4 regions of the Streptomyces sp. NPDC032721 genome follow, and region 1 is predicted to be linked to each of the others. Evidence: riboswitches for the same ligand, from Rfam matches in the RefSeq annotation. Region 1 holds a riboswitch; each other region holds the start of a gene.
The links. Region 1 has a riboswitch for cobalamin ahead of ACZ5PB_RS27745 (cobalamin biosynthesis protein). Riboswitches for the same ligand answer to the same signal wherever they lie in the genome.

Region 2: it holds a riboswitch for cobalamin, as region 1 does, so the genes downstream of both, ACZ5PB_RS26550 (CoA-acylating methylmalonate-semialdehyde dehydrogenase) here and ACZ5PB_RS27745 (cobalamin biosynthesis protein) in region 1, are expected to answer to the same signal.
Region 3: it holds a riboswitch for cobalamin, as region 1 does, so the genes downstream of both, ACZ5PB_RS30815 (CbtB domain-containing protein) here and ACZ5PB_RS27745 (cobalamin biosynthesis protein) in region 1, are expected to answer to the same signal.
Region 4: it holds a riboswitch for cobalamin, as region 1 does, so the genes downstream of both, ACZ5PB_RS32255 (ribonucleoside-diphosphate reductase subunit alpha) here and ACZ5PB_RS27745 (cobalamin biosynthesis protein) in region 1, are expected to answer to the same signal.

The regions. Positions count from the first base shown of each region.
Region 1 is NZ_JBVIMX010000014.1:60,074-65,059, reverse strand. Features, by position in the region: gene ACZ5PB_RS27755 (putative cobaltochelatase) at 1-1,111, opposite strand, end outside; gene ACZ5PB_RS27750 (cobyric acid synthase) at 1,200-2,747, opposite strand; gene ACZ5PB_RS27745 (cobalamin biosynthesis protein) at 2,744-3,727, opposite strand; cobalamin riboswitch at 3,761-3,910, opposite strand; gene ACZ5PB_RS27740 (hypothetical protein) at 4,017-4,238, opposite strand; gene ACZ5PB_RS27735 (inorganic phosphate transporter) at 4,251-4,986, opposite strand, start outside.
Region 2 is NZ_JBVIMX010000013.1:93,790-98,775, reverse strand. Features, by position in the region: gene ACZ5PB_RS26555 (acyl-CoA dehydrogenase family protein) at 1-626, opposite strand, end outside; gene ACZ5PB_RS26550 (CoA-acylating methylmalonate-semialdehyde dehydrogenase) at 623-2,122, opposite strand; cobalamin riboswitch at 2,387-2,567, opposite strand; cobalamin riboswitch at 2,682-2,907, shown strand; gene metE (5-methyltetrahydropteroyltriglutamate--homocysteine S-methyltransferase) at 3,068-4,986, shown strand, end outside.
Region 3 is NZ_JBVIMX010000017.1:26,961-31,946, forward strand. Features, by position in the region: gene ACZ5PB_RS30800 (glycoside hydrolase family 6 protein) at 1-202, opposite strand, end outside; gene ACZ5PB_RS30805 (GAF domain-containing protein) at 501-1,298, shown strand; gene ACZ5PB_RS30810 (GAF and ANTAR domain-containing protein) at 1,358-2,140, shown strand; cobalamin riboswitch at 2,453-2,609, shown strand; gene ACZ5PB_RS30815 (CbtB domain-containing protein) at 2,644-2,865, shown strand; gene ACZ5PB_RS30820 (CbtA family protein) at 2,883-3,701, shown strand; gene ACZ5PB_RS30825 (class F sortase) at 3,656-4,342, opposite strand; gene ACZ5PB_RS30830 (hypothetical protein) at 4,395-4,925, opposite strand.
Region 4 is NZ_JBVIMX010000018.1:140,660-145,645, forward strand. Features, by position in the region: gene ACZ5PB_RS32255 (ribonucleoside-diphosphate reductase subunit alpha) at 1-1,654, opposite strand, end outside; cobalamin riboswitch at 1,796-1,920, opposite strand; gene ACZ5PB_RS32260 (GNAT family N-acetyltransferase) at 1,996-2,496, opposite strand; gene ACZ5PB_RS32265 (YbdD/YjiX family protein) at 2,611-2,829, opposite strand; gene ACZ5PB_RS32270 (carbon starvation CstA family protein) at 2,826-4,986, opposite strand, start outside.

The DNA.
Region 1 (4,986 bases):
TGTCGCGCTGCGGCGGAAGGCCGCCGCCACCGGGCCCGTCGGGGTCCGTGTCCGGGTCCGTGCCGGGGTCGGGGTCCGGGCCCTCGCCGTCGTCCGCCGGGCTGTTCTCGGCCAGCGTGTCGTCGAGCTTGTCCTCGTCCAGCCCCGGTGCGTCGAAGGGGTTGCGGCGCCTGCGGTGCGGCAGCGCGAGCAGCGCCGCCTGCCGTACGTCCTCCTCCCGTACGTCCTCCCGGCCCGCCCACGCGGCCAGCGCGGTCGCGGTGCGCGCCATCACGATGTCGGCCCGCATCCCGTCGACCTCGAAGGCGGCGCAGGTCGCGGCGATCTGCCGCAACGCGTCGTCGCCCAGGCGGACCTGGGGGAGCAGCGCCCGCGCGGCCACGACGCGCTCGCGCAGATCGGCCTCCTCGCCCGCCCACTTGGCGGCGAAACCGGCCGGATCGTCGTCGTACGCCAGCCGGCGGCGCACCACCTCCACCCGCTGGTCGGTGTCGCGGGACGCGGCCACCTCCACGGTCAGCCCGAACCGGTCGAGCAACTGCGGCCGCAGTTCGCCCTCCTCGGGGTTCATCGTCCCCACCAGCAGGAACCGCGCGGCGTGCCGCACGGACACCCCCTCGCGCTCGACGTACGACGCGCCCATGGCGGCGGCGTCGAGCAGCAGGTCGACCAGGTGGTCGTGGAGGAGATTGACCTCGTCGACGTAGAGGATTCCCCGGTGCGCGTCGGCCAGCAGCCCCGGCTCGAAGGCCTTCACGCCCTCGCTCAGCGCCCGCTCGATGTCGAGCGCGCCGACCAGGCGGTCCTCCGACGCGCCGACCGGCAGCTCCACCATGCGGGTGGGCCGGGTGACGCCGTCGCCGGGCTCGTGCGGCCCGTCCGGGCAGTGGGGGTCCGCCGCACCGGGAGCGCAGGAGAACCTGCACCCCTCGACGACGTCCATCGCGGGCAGCACCGCCGTGAGACCACGCACGATCGTGGACTTGGCGGTGCCCTTCTCGCCCCGGACGAGCACCCCGCCGATGGCCGGGGACACGGCGTTGAGCAGCAGGCTCAACCGCATGTCGTCCATCCCGACGACTGCGGTGAACGGATAAGGAGCCGTGGCCATTAACGGGTTCCCCTTTCGAGGGAGGTGTGGTGATCCGCTGAGAAGACGCTTTCCGTACGGGCGGAGGCGGGGCATCCGCCGGGGGGTCTCACGGCGCCCCCGGCGGCACGAACGGCAGCCCCGCCGGCGCGCCGGACTCGATCAGCCGCCACAGCCCGTCCGTGTCCGCATGGTGCTCGATCAGGTCGCCCAGCTTGTCCAACTGCTCCTCGCGCAGCGCCTCGAAGCTGGTGTCGGGCGCCGGTACGAAGCGACGCCCCGCGGCGGCGGCGACCTCCCGCAGGAAGGCGCGCCGGAACGCGTCGCTCTCCAGCGACCCGTGCCAGTGCGTCCCCCACACCGAGCCCACCCGGCAGCCGTCCAGGAAGGCGTCGCCGCCCAGCACTTCGGCGACACCGTGATGGATCTCGTACCCCGTCACCGTCTCGCCCAGCGCCTCGCCCACCGGGCGCGCCAGGGTCTTCTCCCGGGCGAACCGCACCCGCACCGGCAGCAGTCCGAGCCCGTCCACCGTCCCGGCGCGCGACTCCACCTCGTCCTCGATGCGCTCGCCGAGCACCTGGAAACCGCCGCAGATCCCCAGCACCGGCCGCCCCTCGGCCGCCCGCCGCACCAGGGCGTCGGCGAGTCCGCGCTCCCTGAGCCACTCCAGCGCCTTCACCGTGCCCCGGGTGCCCGGGACGACCACGAGGTCCGCGTCGGCGAGTTCCTCCGCCCGGTCCACGAACCGCACCACCACACCCGGCTCGGCCGCCAGCGCGTCCACATCGGTGAAGTTCGACATCAGCGGCACCGCGCACACCGCGACGCGCAGCACGTCCTCGCCGACCGGCGGCGCCACCACGGACTCGCGGACGGCGCCGCGCAGCGACACCCGCAGTCCGTCCTCCTCGTCGATGCCGAGCCCGTGCGCGAAGGGCAGCACCCCGTACGTCCGGCGCCCGGTGAGGTCCTGGAGCATGTCCAGGCCCGGCTCCAGCAGCGACACATCACCCCGGAACTTGTTCACCAAGTAGCCCGCGACCAGCCGCTGGTCCTCCTTCGCCAGCAGCGCCGTCGTCCCGAAGAACGACGCGAAGACCCCGCCCCGGTCGATGTCGCCGACCACGACCACCGGGAAGCCGGCGGCCCGCGCGATCCCCATGTTCACGATGTCGGTACGCCGCAGATTGATCTCGGCGGGGCTCCCGGCGCCCTCGCAGATCACCGCGTCGTACTGGCCGCGCAACTCCGCCAGGCACTCGGTGACCGTGCCGAGCAGCGCCTCGCGGTGCCCGCCCTGGACGCCCTTGCCGTACTCCTTGCCGCCCGCCGTGCCGAAGAAGCCGCGCGCGCTCATCTCGCCCACCGGCTTGCCGAGCAGCACCACCTGGCTGGACCTGTCGCTGCCCGGCTTCAGCAGTACGGGGTTCATCAGCGCGGTCGGCTCGACCCTGGCCGCCTGCGCCTGCATCGCCTGCGCCCGCCCGATCTCCGCGCCCTCACGGGTCACGAACGAGTTCAGCGACATGTTCTGCGCCTTGAACGGGGCGACCTTCACCCCCTGCCGCACCAGCCACCGGCAGATCCCCGCCGTGACCACGCTCTTGCCCGCGTCCGACGTGGTCCCCGCGACCAGCAGTCCACCGCCGCTCATGACGTACGTCCCTTCACTCGGCCCGCCAGCACGCGCCCCGCCGCACACACGGCCAGCGCCAGCACACCCACCCGGCGCGACAGCCGCACCGCACGTTCGATGTCCGCCGTGGCGACGGGCCGGCCCGCCGCCCCGTTGAGCACCGCCCGGTGCTCCACCCGCCCGGCGTACGACAGCGTCCCGCCGAGCCGCACCCCCAGCGCACCCGCGAACGAGGCCTCGACCGGGCCCGCGTTGGGGCTCGGATGGGCCGCGGCGTCCGTACGCCAGGCACGCAGCGCACCGCGCCGGTCCTCCCCGGCGAGCACCGCGAGCGCGGCCGTCAGCCGGGCACCCGGCCAGCCCGCCACGTCGTCCAGCCGCGCCGAGGCCCACCCGTAGCGCCGGTAGCGCGCCGACCTGTGCCCGACCATCGCGTCCAGGGTGTTCACCGCGCGGAACGCCACCAGCCCCGGCACGCCCCCGACCGCCCCCCACACCAGCGCGCCCACCACGGCGTCGGAGGTGTTCTCGGCGACGGACTCCACCACGGCACGCGCCATCTGCTGCCCGTCCAGGGCCTGCGGGTCGCGCCCGCACAGGTGCGGCAGCCGCTCGCGGGCCACGTCGAGGTCCCCGGCGGCCAGCGCCCCGCCGATCGCACGGGCCTCGCGCCCCAGCGACGTACCGCCGACGACGGACCACGTGACGGCGGCGGTCAGGGCGACGGAAGCGGCGGGGGAGCGGCGCACGGCACGCGCGGCGAGCGCGGCGGCCCCGGCGGCCCCGCCGACGCACAGGAGGGTGTGCAGGGCGCCCCGGCCCCGGTCGTCGCGCCACAGGGCCTTCTCCACGGCCCCGGCGGCACGGCCGAAGGCGGCCACCGGATGGCCCCGGCGCGGATCGCCGAGCAGCAGGTCGCCGAGGAGGCCGGCGGCGGCACCGTACGCGAAGACATGGGCAGGCGAAACAGCTGAACCGCGTGGACCGCAGCCGGGCATGGCGAAGTTGTCCTCACTCAGGGTCCGCGCCCTGGTTCGACGTGACGAGCGGCTGGGAGTTCCTGGCTTCGTGACGACCAAAGGTCGCACGTGACAGTGGCGGGACCGCGCCGGATTCGCACCGGCTTCCTCTCCATGCCGCCGTATTGGCTCGGGCAGTCCACCATGCGCCGCGAACAACCGTCAACCTGGGGTTGACCTGCAGGAGGCGGCGCACGGAAGCACCGCCCCGCACACGACGGACCGCCCCGCGCACGGGGCGCGGGGCGGTCCGGGGGAGATGCGTGCGTCAGGCGACGATCAGGAAGATCCCGTACGCGACGGCCGCCGCGCAGAGCGCGAAGCAGGCGTACGCGCCGGTGCGCGCCATGGTCGCGGAGCCGCCGGAAGCGGCGGCCGCCTCCTGCTTGGAGAGGCCCACGATGCCGAGGGTGAAGAGGCCCACCAGGCCGACGGTGGCCACGAGGCTGACGCCGAAGACGGTGCCGAGAGCTGCCCAGTCGATGTTCATGTCGTCGCTTCCTTAGACCGAGGCGGCCGGGCGGGCCGGTTCGGCGGAGGCCCCGGAGGGGGAGTGGAGGGTGGCCTTTATGTCGTCGGTGGTGAGCACACCGGCGGGCGGCGGGGTGACGGCCGCGATGGCCGTGGTGACCACACCGGCGGGCTCGGCGGCGGCGCCGGTGGCCGCTGCCTGGGGCGCGGTGCCGGTCGAGTCGAGGTCGTCGGCGGTGACCGGCTTGCGGCGCGACAGCGCCCAGATCACGGCCGAGCCGCCCACCAGCAGGATCGCCACGGCGGTGACGCCCCAGGTGCCCTGACCGGTGAGGAACTCCGCGGCGGCGGCGACCAGTCCGGCGGCCGGCAGCGTCAGACCCCAGGCGACGAACATCCGGGTCGCGGTCGACCAGCGGACCACGCCGCCCTTGCGGCCGAGACCGGCGCCCATCACGGAGCCGGAGCAGACCTGGGTGGTGGAGAGCGAGAAGCCGAGGTGCGAGGAGGCCAGGATGACCGTGGCCGCACCGGTCTGGGCGGCGAAGCCCTGCGGCGGCCTCAGGTCGGTGAGGCCGGTGCCCATGGTGCGGATGATGCGCCAGCCGCCGAGGTAGGTACCCAGCGCGATGGCCACACCGGCCGAGACGATGACCCACATCGGCGGGTTCGCGCCGGGGGCCAGCACGTTGCCGGTGACCAGGGCCAGGGTGATGACACCCATGGTCTTCTGCGCGTCGTTGGTGCCGTGGGCGAGCGAGACGAGA
Region 2 (4,986 bases), on a different contig from region 1:
GTGGGCTGGGCGTTCCAGCCCATCTTCTGTTCGTTGGCGCCGAAGGAGACCCCGGGGTCGTCGCGTTCGACGACGAACGCGGAGATCCCGCGCGGCCCCGCCTCCCCCGTCCTGGCCATGACCACGTACACCCCGGCGGTTCCGGCACCGGAGATGAACTGCTTGACGCCGGTCAGGACGTAGTGGTCGCCGTCCCGGTCGGCGCGCGTGCGCAGGGCGCCCGCGTCCGAGCCCGCGCCCGGTTCGGTGAGGCAGTAGCTGCCCAGCGTGTCGGCCGCGCACAGGCCCGGCAGCCAGCGGCGGCGCTGCGCCGCGTCGCCGTGGCGGTCGATCATCGAGGCGACCATGTTGTGGATGGAGAGGTATCCGGCGATGGACGGGCAGCCGGTGGCCAGCGTCTCGAAGACGAGGACGCCGTCGGCCCGGCTGAGCCCGGAGCCGCCGTGCTCCTCGCGTACGTAAACTCCGCCGAGGCCGAGACCCGCGGCCTTGCGGATCACCTCGACGGGGAAGTACTTGTCCTGGTCCCAGGCGACGGCGTGCGGGGCGAGCTGCTCCTGTGCGAAGTCGAGGGTGACCTCGGCCAGGGCGAGCTGGTCCTCGGTGAGCAGGGTCACGGCGCTCATCCCATCGTCGGGATGGTGAAGCTCGCGCCCTCCTTGACCCCGGAGGGCCAGCGCGAGGTGACGGTCTTGGTACGGGTGAGGAAGCGGACGGAGTCGGGGCCGTGCTGGTTGAGGTCGCCGAAGCCGGACCGCTTCCAGCCGCCGAAGGTGTGGTACGCGACGGGCACCGGGACGGGGACGTTGACGCCGACCATGCCGGTGTTGACGCGGCGGGTGAAGTCGCGGGCGGTGTCCCCGTCGCGGGTGAAGATCGCGACGCCGTTGCCGTACGGGTGCTCGCTGGGCAGCCGTAGCGCCTCCTCGTAGTCGGCGGCCCGTACGACGCACAGCACGGGGCCGAAGATCTCCTCCCGGTAGATCCGCATCGAGGGGGTGACCCGGTCGAAGAGGGTGGCCCCGGCGAAGAAGCCGTTCTCGTGTCCCGGCAGGGTGAAGCCCCGTCCGTCCACGACGAGTTCGGCGCCCTCGACGTCCCCGATGCCCACGTAGCGGTTGACCCGGTCCAGGGCGTCCCGGCTGACGAGGGGGCCGAAGTCGGCGTCCGGGTCGTCGGAGGTGCCGATGCGCAGGGCGGCGATGCGTTCCCTGAGCTTGATCACCAGTGCGTCGGCCGTCTCCTCCCCGACGGGTACGGCGACGGAGATCGCCATGCAGCGTTCGCCCGCCGAGCCGTAGCCCGCGCCGATGAGGGCGTCCGCGGCCTGGTCGAGGTCGGCGTCGGGCATCACGATCAGGTGGTTCTTGGCGCCGCCGAAGCACTGGGCGCGCTTTCCGCGGGCGGCGGCGGTGGCGTAGAGGTGCGCGGCGACCGGGGTGGAGCCGACGAAGCCGATGGCCTGTACGCGCGGGTCGTCCAGGAGGGTGTCGACGGCTTCCTTGCCGCCGTTGACCACGTTGAGCACCCCGGGCGGCAGTCCCGCTTCCAGGAACAGTTCGGCCAGCCGCAGCGGTACGGAGGGGTCGCGCTCGGAGGGCTTGAGGACGAAGGCGTTGCCGCAGGCCAGTGCCGGGGCGGCCTGCCACAGCGGGATCATCGCGGGGAAGTTGAAGGGGGTGATCCCGGCGACCACGCCGAGCGGTGAGCGCAGCGAGTGGACGTCGATACCGGTTCCGGCGTTGTCGGTGAACTCGCCCTTGAGGAGGTGCGGGATCCCGGCGGCGAACTCCACCACCTCCAGGCCGCGTTGGAGGTCGCCGTGGGCGTCGGCGACGGTCTTGCCGTGTTCGGCGGACAGCAGTCGGGCCAGCGACTCGCGTTCCTCCTCGACGAGTTGGAGGAAGCGGAGCAGGACGCGGGCGCGCCGCTGCGGGTTCCACTGCCCCCAGTCCTGCTGGGCCTTCTCGGCGTCGGTGATCGCCGCCTCGGTGTCGGCGCGTCCGGCCAGGGGGACCTTGGCCTGGACGGTGCCGGTGTTCGGGTCGTACACGTCGGCGAAGAGGCCGGACGTGCCGACGGTGTGCTTGCCGCCGATGAAGTGGGTGAGCTCGCGGACCATCGAAGCCTGCTCTCGTCAGGTTCAGCTGGGGATCCGAGGAAGGCGCGGCGGGGCGCGGGGCACACCGGTCGGGGTGTGCTGCGCACCGGTCGGGGTGCGTCGCGCAGGGTCCGCCGCGGGACAGGGGAAGGCGGCCGGGATACCGGAATGCCTTCGTCGAGTCACGAACGCGGGGGCAGGGCCTCGCAGTTCGGGTACTCCGCCGGATCACCTGGGCCGTGGTCACGTACCGGTGCCATGCGTGTCTGCTCCATCCTCGTGGAAAACACGGAACACCCCGTGGCCGGTATCCTGGCTCCCGGATCGACGCGCGTTCTCCGGCCTTCCCGACGGATGGGTTTCCGTCAGTGGCCTGTCCTGCTGGAAGAACACACTCCCCAGTCACAGTGGCGGGACCGCGCCGGATTCACACCGGCTTCCCTGCACCGCGGGCTTGTCACGAACATATAGTTGGACGTCCTAGTAAGTCCACCCCCACCTCGACCCCCACCTCCGCCGCACCTCGCCCCGCCACCGTCCCCGCCCCTGCCGGTGGTGACGGCAGGGGGCTTTGCCGCCTAGTGTGTCCCGTGCAGCTGGTTCGCCCTGCCCGCCAGGTAGACGCGTCGTAAGAGGGAACCCGGTGGGAATCCGGGACTGCCCCGCAGCGGTGAGTGGGAACGACAGCCGTCATACGCACTGGGTCCGGTCGGACCTGGGAAGCGACGGTCAGTAGGAATCCGCCGGAGGAGACCCCGGTGGGTGTGCCCGCGAGTCCGAAGACCTGCCCGTTGCCCGTACGCGACCCCTCGCGTGCGGATATTCCGGTGACCTCGTGGGCGGGTCGGCGTACACATCAGGCGGAAGTGCCGCGCCCGTCGCGCGCGTTCGGCTCCGCCCGGTTCCGTCACCCCTTCGCGCCTCATCACCGGGATTCTCAGGAGTCATCTCGCGAAGGAGATTTCCGTGACATCGAAGTCCGCAGCCGCGGCAGCACGCGCCACCGTGTACGGCTACCCCCGCCAGGGCCAGGGCCGGGAGCTCAAGAAGGCGGTCGAGGGCTACTGGAAGGGCCGCGTCAGCGCGGAAGCCCTCCAGCGGACCGCGCGGGACCTGCGCCGCACGAACTGGCAGCAGTTGGCCGACGCCGGTATCCACGAGGTGCCCACCGGTGACTTCTCGTACTACGACCACGTACTGGACACCAGCGTCATGGTCGGCGCAGTCCCCGACCGGCACCGCGCCTCGGTCGACTCGGACGCGCTCGACGGCTACTTCGCCATGGCCCGCGGCAACCAGGACGTGGCGCCCCTGGAAATGACCAAGTGGTTCGACACCAACTACCACTATCTGGTACCCGAGTTGGGCCCCGGCACCGTTTTCACCGCCGACTCCACGAAGCAGGTCGCCGAGCTGAAGGAAGCCATCGCGCTCGGGCACACCGCCCGCCCCGTCCTGGTCGGCCCGGTCACCTATCTGCTGCTCGCCAAGCCCGCCCCCGGTGTCGCCGACGACTTCGAGCCGCTCACCTTGCTGGACCGGCTGCTGCCCGTGTACGCCGAGGTGCTGGCCGACCTGCGGGCCGCCGGGGCCGAGTGGGTGCAGCTGGACGAACCCGCCCTGGTCCAGGACCGCACCCCGGCCGAACTGAACGCCGCCGACCGCGCCTACCGCGACCTCGGCAACCTCACCGACCGGCCCCGACTCCTGGTCGCCTCCTACTTCGACCGGCTCGGCGACGCCCTCCCCGTGCTCGCCAAGGCTCCGGTCGAGGGCCTGGCGCTGGACTTCACCGACTCCGCCGCCGCCAACCTCGACGCCCTCGCCAGGGTCGGCGGACTGCCCGGAAAGCGCCTGGTCGCGGGCGTGGTCAACGGCCGCAACATCTGGATCAACGACTACGAGAAGTCCCTCGCCACGCTGGGCACGCTCCTGGGCCTGGCCGACCGGGTCGACGTCGCCGCCTCCTGCTCCCTGCTGCACGTACCGCTCGACGCCGCCGCCGAGCGTGACGTGGAGCCGCAGATCCTGCGCTGGCTGGCCTTCGCCAAGCAGAAGGCCACCGAGATCGTCACCCTGGCCAAGGGCCTGTCCCAGGGCACCGGCGCGATCTCCGCCGAGATCGCCGCCAACCGCGCCGACCTGGCCTCCCGCGCCGGTTCCCCGATCACCCACGACCCGGCCGTCCGCGCCAAGACCGCCGCGATCACCGACGCGGACGGGCACCGCTCTGCACCGTACGAGGAGCGGGCCGTCGCCCAACGCGCCCACCTCGGGCTGCCGTTGCTGCCGACCACCACGATCGGCTCGTTCCCGCAGACCGCCGAACTGCGCACCGCCCGCGCCGACCTGCGGGCCGGGCGCATCGACACCGGCGGCTACGAGGAGCGCATCAAGGACGAGATCCGCGAGGTCCTCTCCTTCCAGGAGAAGGCCGGCATCGACGTCCTGGTGCACGGCGAGCCCGAACGCAACGACATGGTCCAGTACTTCGCCGAGCAGCTGACCGGATACCTGGCCACCCAGCACGGCTGGGTGCAGTCCTACGGCACCCGCTACGTCCGCCCGCCGGTCCTCGCGGGCGACATCTCGCGCCCCGAGCCGATGACCGTGCGCTGGACGTCGTACGCCCAGTCGCTGACCGACCGCCCGGTGAAGGGGATGCTGACCGGTCCGGTGACGATGCTCGCCTGGTCGTTCGTACGGGACGACCAGCCGCTCGGCGACACCGCGCGCCAGGTGGCACTTGCCCTGCGTGACGAGGTCAACGACCTTGAGGCGGCGGGCACTTCGGTCATCCAGGTCGACGAACCCGCGCTCCGGGAGACCCTGCCGCTGCGCGCCGCCGACCACGTCGCGTACCTGGAGTGGGCGACCGAGTCCTT
Region 3 (4,986 bases), on a different contig from region 1:
GCGCCTTGGCCGCCTTGGAGTCCGGATTGACCCAGAACGGATCGTCACCCTTGGGCTGTTGGGACACCGGCGGGTTGCCTCCCGATCCCCCGCTCGTACCGCCGCTGCCCCCTCCGTCCGAGGAGCAGCCGGTGAGCAGCAGAGCGGACCCCACCGCGACCGCTCCCAGTGCTCGCACACGTCCGCTGTAACTGCCGTACATCGACTCCCCCTTGGGCGCCTGAATGGAAAAGAAGGCCGAGGCAACCCCCCAGGCGCCCCTGCCCGGACACAACCGGGCGAATCCATCCTGACACATGGGGCTTCGCCGTCAGTAGGTGCGCCCGCTTCGTCGAGAAGCTGTTGCACCGCGTTCAACCTGCCTCTTTGGGGGCACCCGGCTACGATGAAGCACTCCTGGCGGCCTTCCGCCGGGTACTTCGCAGGACTCTTCGGACCTCTTCACGGGTGTCCCTCCGGGGGCCCTGCGGAACTCGTCGGAAACCCTCAGGAGGAGGGGCGTGGTCACCGCCCGTATGACCGCCCTGCTCGACGAGCTGGCGGTACGCCGCACCGCCGGACTCGACGAGTCCTTCGCCCGCCGCTGCGCCGAGATCCTGGGAGTGGACGGGCTGGCCGTCACCCTCGCCGACGAGGAGCTGCGGGGCGAGCCCGTGTGGTTCTCCGGCCGGTGCGCCGCCGGTCTGGAGGATCTCCAGTTCACCCTGGGCGAGGGGCCGGGGCCGGACTGCCTGCACACCGGGCGGCTGGTCCTGGAGAGCGATCTGGCGGAGGTCCCCAGGGAGCGCTGGCCGGGGTTCCTGCCGGCCGCGCAGAAGTCCGGGCTGCGGGCGGTGTTCTCCCTGCCGCTGCAGATCGGCGCGATCCTGGTGGGGGTCCTGACCTGTCACCGGGAAGAGCCGGGGCCGCTGTCCGGCGAGGCGCTGACCGACGTGCTGGTGCTCGCCGACGCCCTGACCCTGACCCTGCTGGGCAGCGGCCCGGGCGGGCGGCTGCCGGCCGGGGCCCGCACGGATCCCACGGCTCCCACGGCTCCCACAGCTTCCGCGGTTCCCGGCCCCGGCGGCTGGCTCGCGCAGGACGCGGCGCTCTACCGTGCGGAGGTGCACCAGGCGACCGGCATGATCGCGGTACGGCTGGGGGTGCCCCCGGCGGCGGCACTGGCCCGGCTGCGTGCGTACGCGTACGCCGCCGAGCGGCCCATCCTGGAGGTGGCGGGGGACGTGGTGGCACGGCGCCTGCTCTTCACCCCCGACGGGGCCCTGCATGACGGAGACGGCACGGAACAGGCACGATGATCCAGTGGCAGCGCCTCGCGCGGGCCCCCCGACGGCACGACAGATGTGGGTGACAACGCATGGACAGCTCCCGGCGCGAACAGAAGATCGCGACGGCCTTCGTCGAGCTCGCCGACACCCTGGTCGACGACTTCGAGGTGATCGACTTCCTCCAGTGGTCGGCGGCCAGGTGCGTCGAGCTCCTCGATGTGTCCGCTGCCGGGCTGATGCTGGTCGACCAGCGCGGCCAGCTCCAGTGCGTGGCCACCTCCGACGAACGCGCCCAGCTGTTCGACCTGCTGGAGATGCAGTACCTGGAGGGGCCCTGCCAGGACTCCTTCCGCAGCCGTGGCCCGGTCGGGCCGCTCGCGCTGGACGATCCGGCGGTACGGGAGCGCTGGCCGGTCTTCGCGCCGCGCGCCGCCGCGTACGGCTTCCTGTCCACGTACGCGGTCCCGCTGCGCAGCCGCGAGACGGTCATCGGCGCGCTGAACCTCTTCGTCTGCGACCCGGGTGCCGTCCCCGGCGCGCACGACCTGGCGCTGGCCCAGGCGCTGGCGGACACCTCGACCCTCGGCGTCCTCCAGCAGCGCACCCTGCACCACGACGAGCTGGTCGCCGGGCAGCTCCAGTCGGCGCTCTCCGGCCGGATGCGCCTCGACCAGGCCAAGGGGATGGTGGCGGAGCAGTGGGGGATCTCGGTGGACGAGGCGTTCGACGCGCTGCGGGCCCATTCGGTCCGTACCCGGCGGCCGGTGTCGGAGATCGCCACCGAACTGGTCCGGGGAAGCCTTTCCGCGGCGGCGGTCCTTGTCGAGAGCCGAGAGCCGGGGCCGGGGGAAGAGGGGATGAGAGCGAAGTGAGGGGGTTTCCGTCGACACGGTTGACACGAGAGAGGACACCCGGCGCGACTTTGCTGTGACTTTGCGTCAATTACCCTATGGAGAACGGCGCTTGGCCGTTCTACAGTGTTCGTAGGCCCCAGCCCCCGGCCACCAGAGCCGAGTTGGCACTCCAAGAACCTCCCGCACAGACGCCGGGCTTCTCCCGCAGTCCGTGCGCGTGCGGTCGAGGACCAGCCCGGTCGGCGGCTCCGGGGGGAGCGAGCGGCCGACCGGGCCAGGTGCACCCACGCGCCCCTCCCCCGCCTCACCCCGCCCCTCTGTGCGGCATTGACAGTGCACCGCCAGACTGGGACTCTCCCCAGGACAACTCCACAATTCGAGGCGACGGCGAACAGGAACTCCGGTGCGATTCCGGGGCGGTCCCGCCACTGTGACCACACCTGCCCGGGTGCGGAAGCCAGGAACTGACCCGTCGTCCTCCTGCCATGGGGCGTGGAAACCCCAGAAGGAGGCTCCCCCGCATGTCTACGCATGTCCCGCAGGCCGCCGACCAGTCGGCGTCGCTCGCGTCCGCGACCACCCGTACCCGCGACCTGCTGATCCTGGCCGCCGCGGCGATCATCGCCCTCGTCGCGCTCTACGCCGTGTTCATGGACAACGGCCAGATCATCTCCGCGACCGGCGACTACCTGCACGAGTTCTCGCACGACGGCCGGCACCTCTTCGGTGCCCCTTGCCACTGATCGGGGCCGTACGCACCATGAACAACCCCATACTTCCCCTGCTCGGCCGCGCGCTCGCGGCCGGCGGGGCGGCCGGTCTTGCCACCGGCCTGTTCTCCCTGCTGCTCGCCGAGCCGCTGATGGACCGGGCGATCGTCCTCGAAGAGGCCCGCTCGGCGAAGGAGGAGGCCGCCGAGCACGCCCACGGCGCGGCCGCCGGTGCCACCCAGGGGCACGAGGAGCTGTTCTCCCGCTCGGCCCAGCACTTCGGCCTGGTTGTCACGGCGGTGATCGCCGGGCTCGCGCTCGGTGCGCTGTTCGCGGTGGCGTACGCGCTGGTCCACCGCCGTACCGGCTTCCTGGTACGGGCGTGGCCGCGTGCGCTCGCCTTCTGCGCGGCGGCTTTCGTGGCCGTCGCCCTGCTGCCGGGGCTGCGCTACCCGGCGGCGCCGCCCGGGGTCGGTGACTCCTCGACGGTGGCCAACCGGCAGGCGCTGTGGGTGGCCGCGGTGGTCATCGGCATCCTCGGCATGGTCCTGGCGTGGCAGTTGTACGTACGGCTGGCCGGCCGCGCGGAGCCGCTGCGGCACGGGGCGGTGTTCCTGACCGGGGCCGCCACCCTCGCCGTGATGTTCCTGCTGCCCGGCAATCCGGACGAAGTCCCCGTACCGGCCACGCTGTTGTGGGACTTCCGGGTGCTGTCGCTGGGCTCGCAGCTGCTGCTGTGGGCGGTGTTCGCGGCGGTGTTCGGCGGGCTGGGCCTGCGGGCCGCGGCGCGGGCCGCCGAGCGGGCGAAGTCCCCTGCCTCCGCTCAGGACTTGGCGGCGGCGGGCGCTTCGGTGGCGCCGGTCAAGTAGGCGGAGACGACCACGTTGGCCGTGTAGGCGCGGGCTTCGTGGTCGTACGTACCGCCGCAGGTGATCAGGCGCAGTTCCGCGCGTCCGTCCTCGCGGGCTCCGTACACCTTCTTCGCGTCGAACTTCTCCCGGCTGAAGACCTGGACGTCGTCGATGGTGAACTCGGTGACGGAGCCGTCCGCTCCGGTGACCTTGATCTGCTCGCCGGGGCGGGCCGAGCTGAGCCCGTAGAAGACCGCGGGCTTGCTCTTGGTGTCGACGTGCCCCACCAGCAGGGCCGTGCCGCTCGCTCCGGGGCGGGTGCCGTCGCCGAACCAGCCGACGGTGGTGGGCTGTTCGTACGGCGGCGGGTCCACGGCGCCCGAGGCGTCGAGACCCCGGGGGACGACGGGGGCGGCGATGCCGAGCGACGGGATCTCCACCCGCCGGGGCTTCACTCCGGCCACCGGTTCGTGTGCCTCGGGCAGTTCGATCTGCAGCAGCGGGCGTCCCACCGCGGCCACGTCACCGGTGGTCGGGGCGGATATGCCGCCCGGCCCGTCGGTGAGGTCGCGGCCCCACAGCCACAGTCCGAGGAGCAGTACCGCCCAGGCGACGCCGGTGAGCATCCGGCCCTTGCCGGACGCGTGGTCATCGCTCATGTCCGCTCCTCTCCCAGCCCTGTTTCCCGGTCGCGATCGTGCCTGTCGCGCTTCAGTCGGCGGAGGCGCCGCTCCGGCGGCGGCGGACCGAACGTCCGGCGATGGCGACGGCGGCGACACCCGCGAGGCCGAGGCCGATCAGGGTGTGCGGGGTGCCGGGGCCGTCGGTCTCGGCGGCCAGGGCGGTGCCGCCGCCGCCCGCGCGGACGGGAGCGGTGGGATCGACCCTGCGGTGGACGACGGTGACGTTGCCGCTGGCGTTGCCGGCCCCGTCCTCGCACTTGACGGTGATGCCGTAGTCGCGGCCCTGGGCGTCGGAGCGGATGTGCGCCTCGGCGAAGAGTCCGCCGTCGGCGGCCGGGCTGAAGTGGGCGGGCGAGGAGAAGGCCTCGGAGGTGCCGATCGCCTTCTTGCCGCCGCACACGCTGACGCGCAGGTCCACCTCCCCGCCTGCGGCGATGGTGGACGGGGTGACGGTGACGTTGCCGTGCTGTTCCTCGTTGTCCGCGAGGGCGGCGGGTACGGGCACGAGTACCGCGGCGAGTACCGCGCCTGTGCACAGAGTGAGCTGCGATGAGCGCATTGTGAACCTCCTGGTACTACGAAGATCCACGCGTCCGGAGGATTCCGCATCCGCAGCGCCC
Region 4 (4,986 bases), on a different contig from region 1:
ACGCGGCGAGCATGATGCGTTCGGCGATACGGGTGGAGAGGGCCGCGGCCTCGGCGGAGTCGAAGGGCAGCTTCAGCTGAAAGAAGACGTCCTGGAGGCCCATGGCACCCAGGCCCACCGGGCGCCACTTGGAGTTGGAGTTCCCGGCCTGCTCGGTCGGGTAGAAGTTGATGTCGACGACCCGGTCGAGGAAGGTGACGGCCGTGCGGACGGTCTCGTCCAGGCGGTCCCAGTCGATGTCGCGGGCCGCGGTGTCGACGAAGGCGCCCAGGTTGACCGAGCCGAGGTTGCAGACGGCCGTCTCGCCGTCGTTGGTGACCTCAAGGATCTCGGTGCAGAGGTTGGAGGAGTGGACCGTGTGGCCCGGCTCCGCCGTCTGGTTGGCGGTGCGGTTGGAGGCGTCCTTGAAGGTCATCCAGCCGTTGCCGGTCTGCGCGAGGGTGCGCATCATGCGGCCGTACAGCTCACGGGCCGGCATGGACTTCTTGGCCAGGCCCGCGGCTTCGGCCTTGCGGTAGGCGGCGTCGAAGTCGTCGCCCCACAGGTCGACGAGCTCGGGGACGTCGGCGGGGGAGAAGAGCGACCACTGGCCGTCCTGGTCCACGCGGCGCATGAACTCGTCCGGGATCCAGTGGGCGAGGTTCAGGTTGTGGGTGCGGCGGGCGTCCTCGCCGGTGTTGTCGCGGAGCTCCAGGAACTCCTCGATGTCCGCGTGCCAGGTCTCCAGGTAGACGGCTGCCGCACCCTTGCGGCGACCGCCCTGGTTGACGGCCGCGACGGAGGCGTCGAGCGTCTTCAGGAACGGCACGATGCCGTTGGAGTGGCCGTTGGTGCCGCGGATCAGGGAGCCGCGGGCGCGGATGCGCGAGTACGAGAGACCGATGCCGCCCGCGTGCTTGGAGAGGCGCGCGACCTGGTGGTAGCGGTCGTAGATCGAGTCCAGCTCGTCCATCGGGGAGTCGAGGAGGTAGCAGGACGACATCTGGGGGTGGCGGGTGCCGGAGTTGAAGAGAGTGGGGGAGGAGGGGAGGTAGTCCAGACGGCTCATCAGCCGGTAGAGCGAGGCGACCTCGGCGAGAGCCCGCTCGCTGTCGTCCTCGGCGAGGCCGGAGGCCACCCGCAGCATGAAGTGCTGCGGGGTCTCGATGACCTGGCGGGTGAGGGGGTGCCGGAGCAGGTAGCGGCTGTAGACCGTGCGCAGGCCGAAGTACTCGAAGCGGTCGTCGCCGTCGAGGTCGACCAGCTCGTCGAGGGCCGCCGCGTGCTTCGCGACGAAGTCGGCCGTACGGTCCGCGATGAGCCCTTCGCGGTGGCCGACGGCGACGGACTCGGAGAAGCAGCCGACGCCCTGGGTGGCTGCTTCGTCCCGGATCGTACGGGCGAGGAGGCGGGCGGCGAGGCGGGAGTACGCCGGGTCCTCGGAGATGAGTCCGGCGGCGGACTCGGTGGCGAGCTCGCGGAGTTCGGCGGCGTCCGAGCGTGCGTTGCGCCCGCGCAGGGCGGCGGCGGCGACCCGGCCGGGGTCGGTGTCGGTGAGGTCGGCGGTGAGGTCGGTCAGGGTGCGCAGGAGGGCGGTGCCGGGGGCGTCCTGCTGGTCCTGGCCGAGGTGCTGACTCTGCTCGGCGGTGGCCGGGTCGACTGGCGCGATGGTCACGTGGGGGCTCTCCCTCGCTCGGCGCCGCGCCTGCGGGGGAAGAGGGCGCACGGGCGCACGGGACCCCGGAAAGGGGCACGCGTCACCTGGCGTCCACTGGCCCTACCGCGAGGCCCGGACGTATCGGTGTCCGGATCGGTCGAGCCGGACTCGCTGTCGGCAGGTCCTCGGACTTTGACGGTGCGCAAAAGCGCACATGACACACCGTTGCGGGACAGTTCCGGATTCGCACCGGATTCCCCTGCGACGACAGCGAGACGAGCATACATGTGGGGGGTGCGTCGTGGTGCACCCACCACATCTTGTGTCGCGTGCGGTGGCGGTGAAGGGGCGGAAGCGGGCTAGAGCCCCTTCACGTACGTCAAAAGCCCCAGTCCGGGCACCGGTTCCCAGTCCCTTTCGGGTGTCCGTACGAAGCCGAGCCGCTCATAGATCCGGTGTGCGCCGCGCATCGTCGGCTGGGTCGACATCACCAGCCGTACGACCCCCTCCTCGGCCCGTGCGCGGGCGATGCAGGCCCGTACGAGGCTCTCGCCCGCCCCGCGGCCGCGGCCCGCGTGGGCGACCGCCAGCATGCGGAACTCGGCCTCGCCGGGGGAGGCGATGTCCTGGAGGGGGCTGCCCTGGGGTGCGTAGGTGACGGTGCCGATGAGGGTCCCCTCGGAGTCGACGGCCACGAGCAGTTCCGCCTGCTCGGCCCGGGAGGCGGCGTCGCGCAGCGTGTCGAGGTACGGGTCCCGGGTGCCCCCGGAGAGGAGGCCGTCGTCGAGGTAGGCGCGGGCGGTGATGTCGCCCACTTCGGTGTGTTCGGCGGGGTCGGCGGGCCGGATGTGAATGTCCATGCCGGTGAGTGTGCAACGCGAAGGCCCGGTGTCCCACTCCGTTTTCGCGGAGCGGAACACCGGGCCTTCACCCTTGCGGGAGGTGCCTCGGCGAGGTGCCTCGGCGGCAGGGCCTCAGCAGCAGCGGAAGCCCTCCCTGGGGTCGCCCTCGCGGGCGTCCATGCGCTTGCGTTCGAAGGCGCGGCGGGTCAGTACCCGGGCGTGCGGATCGTGCGCTCTGGCGTGTGCGACATACCGGTCGTACGCGGCTTCGCCGGTCACCTCGCGCACGTACCAGCGCAGTCGGCCCAGCCCGTGGCGCACCGCTGCCACGGTCCGGCCGGTGGCGGTCATGCCTTCTTCTCCCCGCCCTCGCGCGGCCTGCCCTCCGGGCCGATGCCGGCCGCGACCAGCTCCGCCTTCTCCTCCTTGGTGGCGATGAGCGAGGCGGGGGCGACGATCTTCGACTCGACGTAGGGGGTTTCGCTGAGCGTGACGCCCGCCGGGTTGCGGATCGCCTTCAGGCAGGCGCGGCAGGCCTCGAAGAGGACCACGACGATCAGCACGGCGAAGAGGATCGAAAGGATGCCGTCCACCGTGGAGTTGGTGACGATGGTCTCCATCTGGTCGCGGTTCTTGGCGAGTCCGACCTTGTCGAGTCCCTTGTCGAGGGCGGTCTGGTAGACGTCGCGCTGGGCGAAGAAGCCCACCTTCGGATCGGCGGAGAAGATCTTCTGCCAGCTCGCGGTGAGCGTGACCGCGACGTCCCAGAGCAGCGGAACGGCCGTCACCCAGGCGTACTTGAGCCGCCCGGACTTGATGAGGAGCGTGGTGCAGACGGCGAGCGCGACGGCGGCCAGGAGCTGGTTGGCGATTCCGAACAGCGGGAAGAGCTGGTTGATGCCGCCGAGCGGGTCGTGCACGCCGACCCACAGGAAGTACCCCCAGGCGACGACGACGATCGCGCTGGCGATCCAGACGCCGGGCTTCCAGCTTACGTTCTTGAACGGCTTGTAGACGTTGCCCAGCATGTCCTGGAGCATGAACCGGCCGACCCGGGTGCCCGCGTCGAGCGTCGTCAGGATGAACAGCGCCTCGAACATGATGGCGAAGTGGTACCAGAAGGCCTTCATCGCGGCGCCGCCGAAGGCCGCCGAGAAGATCTCGGAGAGGCCGAGCGCGAAGGTGGGCGCACCACCCGTGCGGTGCAGCAGGCTGGCCTCCTCGACGTCCTTGGCGGCCTGTGCGAGGTCGGCCGGGGAGATGGTGAAGCCTAGGTTGCCGACCGCCGTGGACGCCGCTTGCACGGTGTCACCGACCACGCCCGCGGGCGAGTTGATCGCGAAGTAGAGGCCGGGTTCGATGATGCAGGCGGCGATCAGTGCCATGACCGCGACGAACGACTCGACCAGCATGGAGCCGTAGCCGATCGTCCGGATCTGGGTCTCCTTCTGGATCATCTTCGGGGTGGTGCCCGAGGAGATCAGGGAGTGGAAGCCGGAGAGCGCGCCGCACGCGATGGTGATGAACACGAAGGGGAAGAGCGAGCCCGCGAAGACCGGCCCGGTCCCGCTCGTGGCGAACTTGGTGAGGCCGTCCATCTTGAGCGTCGGCAGCGCGATCAGCACGCCGATCGCGAGCAGGCCGATCGTGCCGATCTTCATGAAGGTGGACAGGTAGTCGCGCGGCGCCAGCAGCAGCCACACCGGCAGGACGGAGGCCAGGAACCCGTAGATCACCATCCAGATGACCAGGGTGCCCGGCTCCAGCGTGAACGTCTCGGCCCACGAGGACTCGGCCACCCAGCCGCCCGCGACGATCGCGAGCAGCAGCAGCGCGACACCGATCAGCGACACCTCGGTGACCCGGCCGGGCCGCAGGTTGCGCAGGTAGACGCCCATGAACAGGGCGATCGGGATGGTCATGCCGATGGAGAAGACGCCCCAGGGGGACTCGGCGAGCGCGTTCACGATGATCAGGGCGAGCACCGCGAGCAGGATGATCATGATGGCGAAGACGGCGATCAGAGCCGCGGCGCCGCCGACGGGGCCGATCTCGTCCCGGGCGATCTGGCCGAGCGAACGGCCGTTGCGCCGGGTGGAGAAGAACAGCGTGACCATGTCCTGCACGGCGCCCGCGAAGATCACGCCCGCCACGATCCAGATCGTGCCCGGCAGATAACCCATCTGCGCCGCCAGCACGGGGCCGACCAGCGGGCCGGCGCCCGCGATGGCCGCGAAGTGGTGGCCGAAGAGCACGCGGCGGTCGGTGGGGTGGAAGTCCACGCCGTCGTCGTTCAGTTCGGCCGGGGTGGCCCGGGTCTTGTCGACCTTCAGGACCCGGTTCGCGATGAACTTCGAGTAGAAGCGGTACGCGATGGCGTACGAGCCGAGGGCCGCGGCCAGCATCCAGGCCGCGGAGACGTCCTCGCCGCGCGAGAGGGCGAGCACCGCCCAGCCGGCCGCGCCGACGAGCGCCACCAGGCTCCAGACGGCCACGGACTTGGGGGAC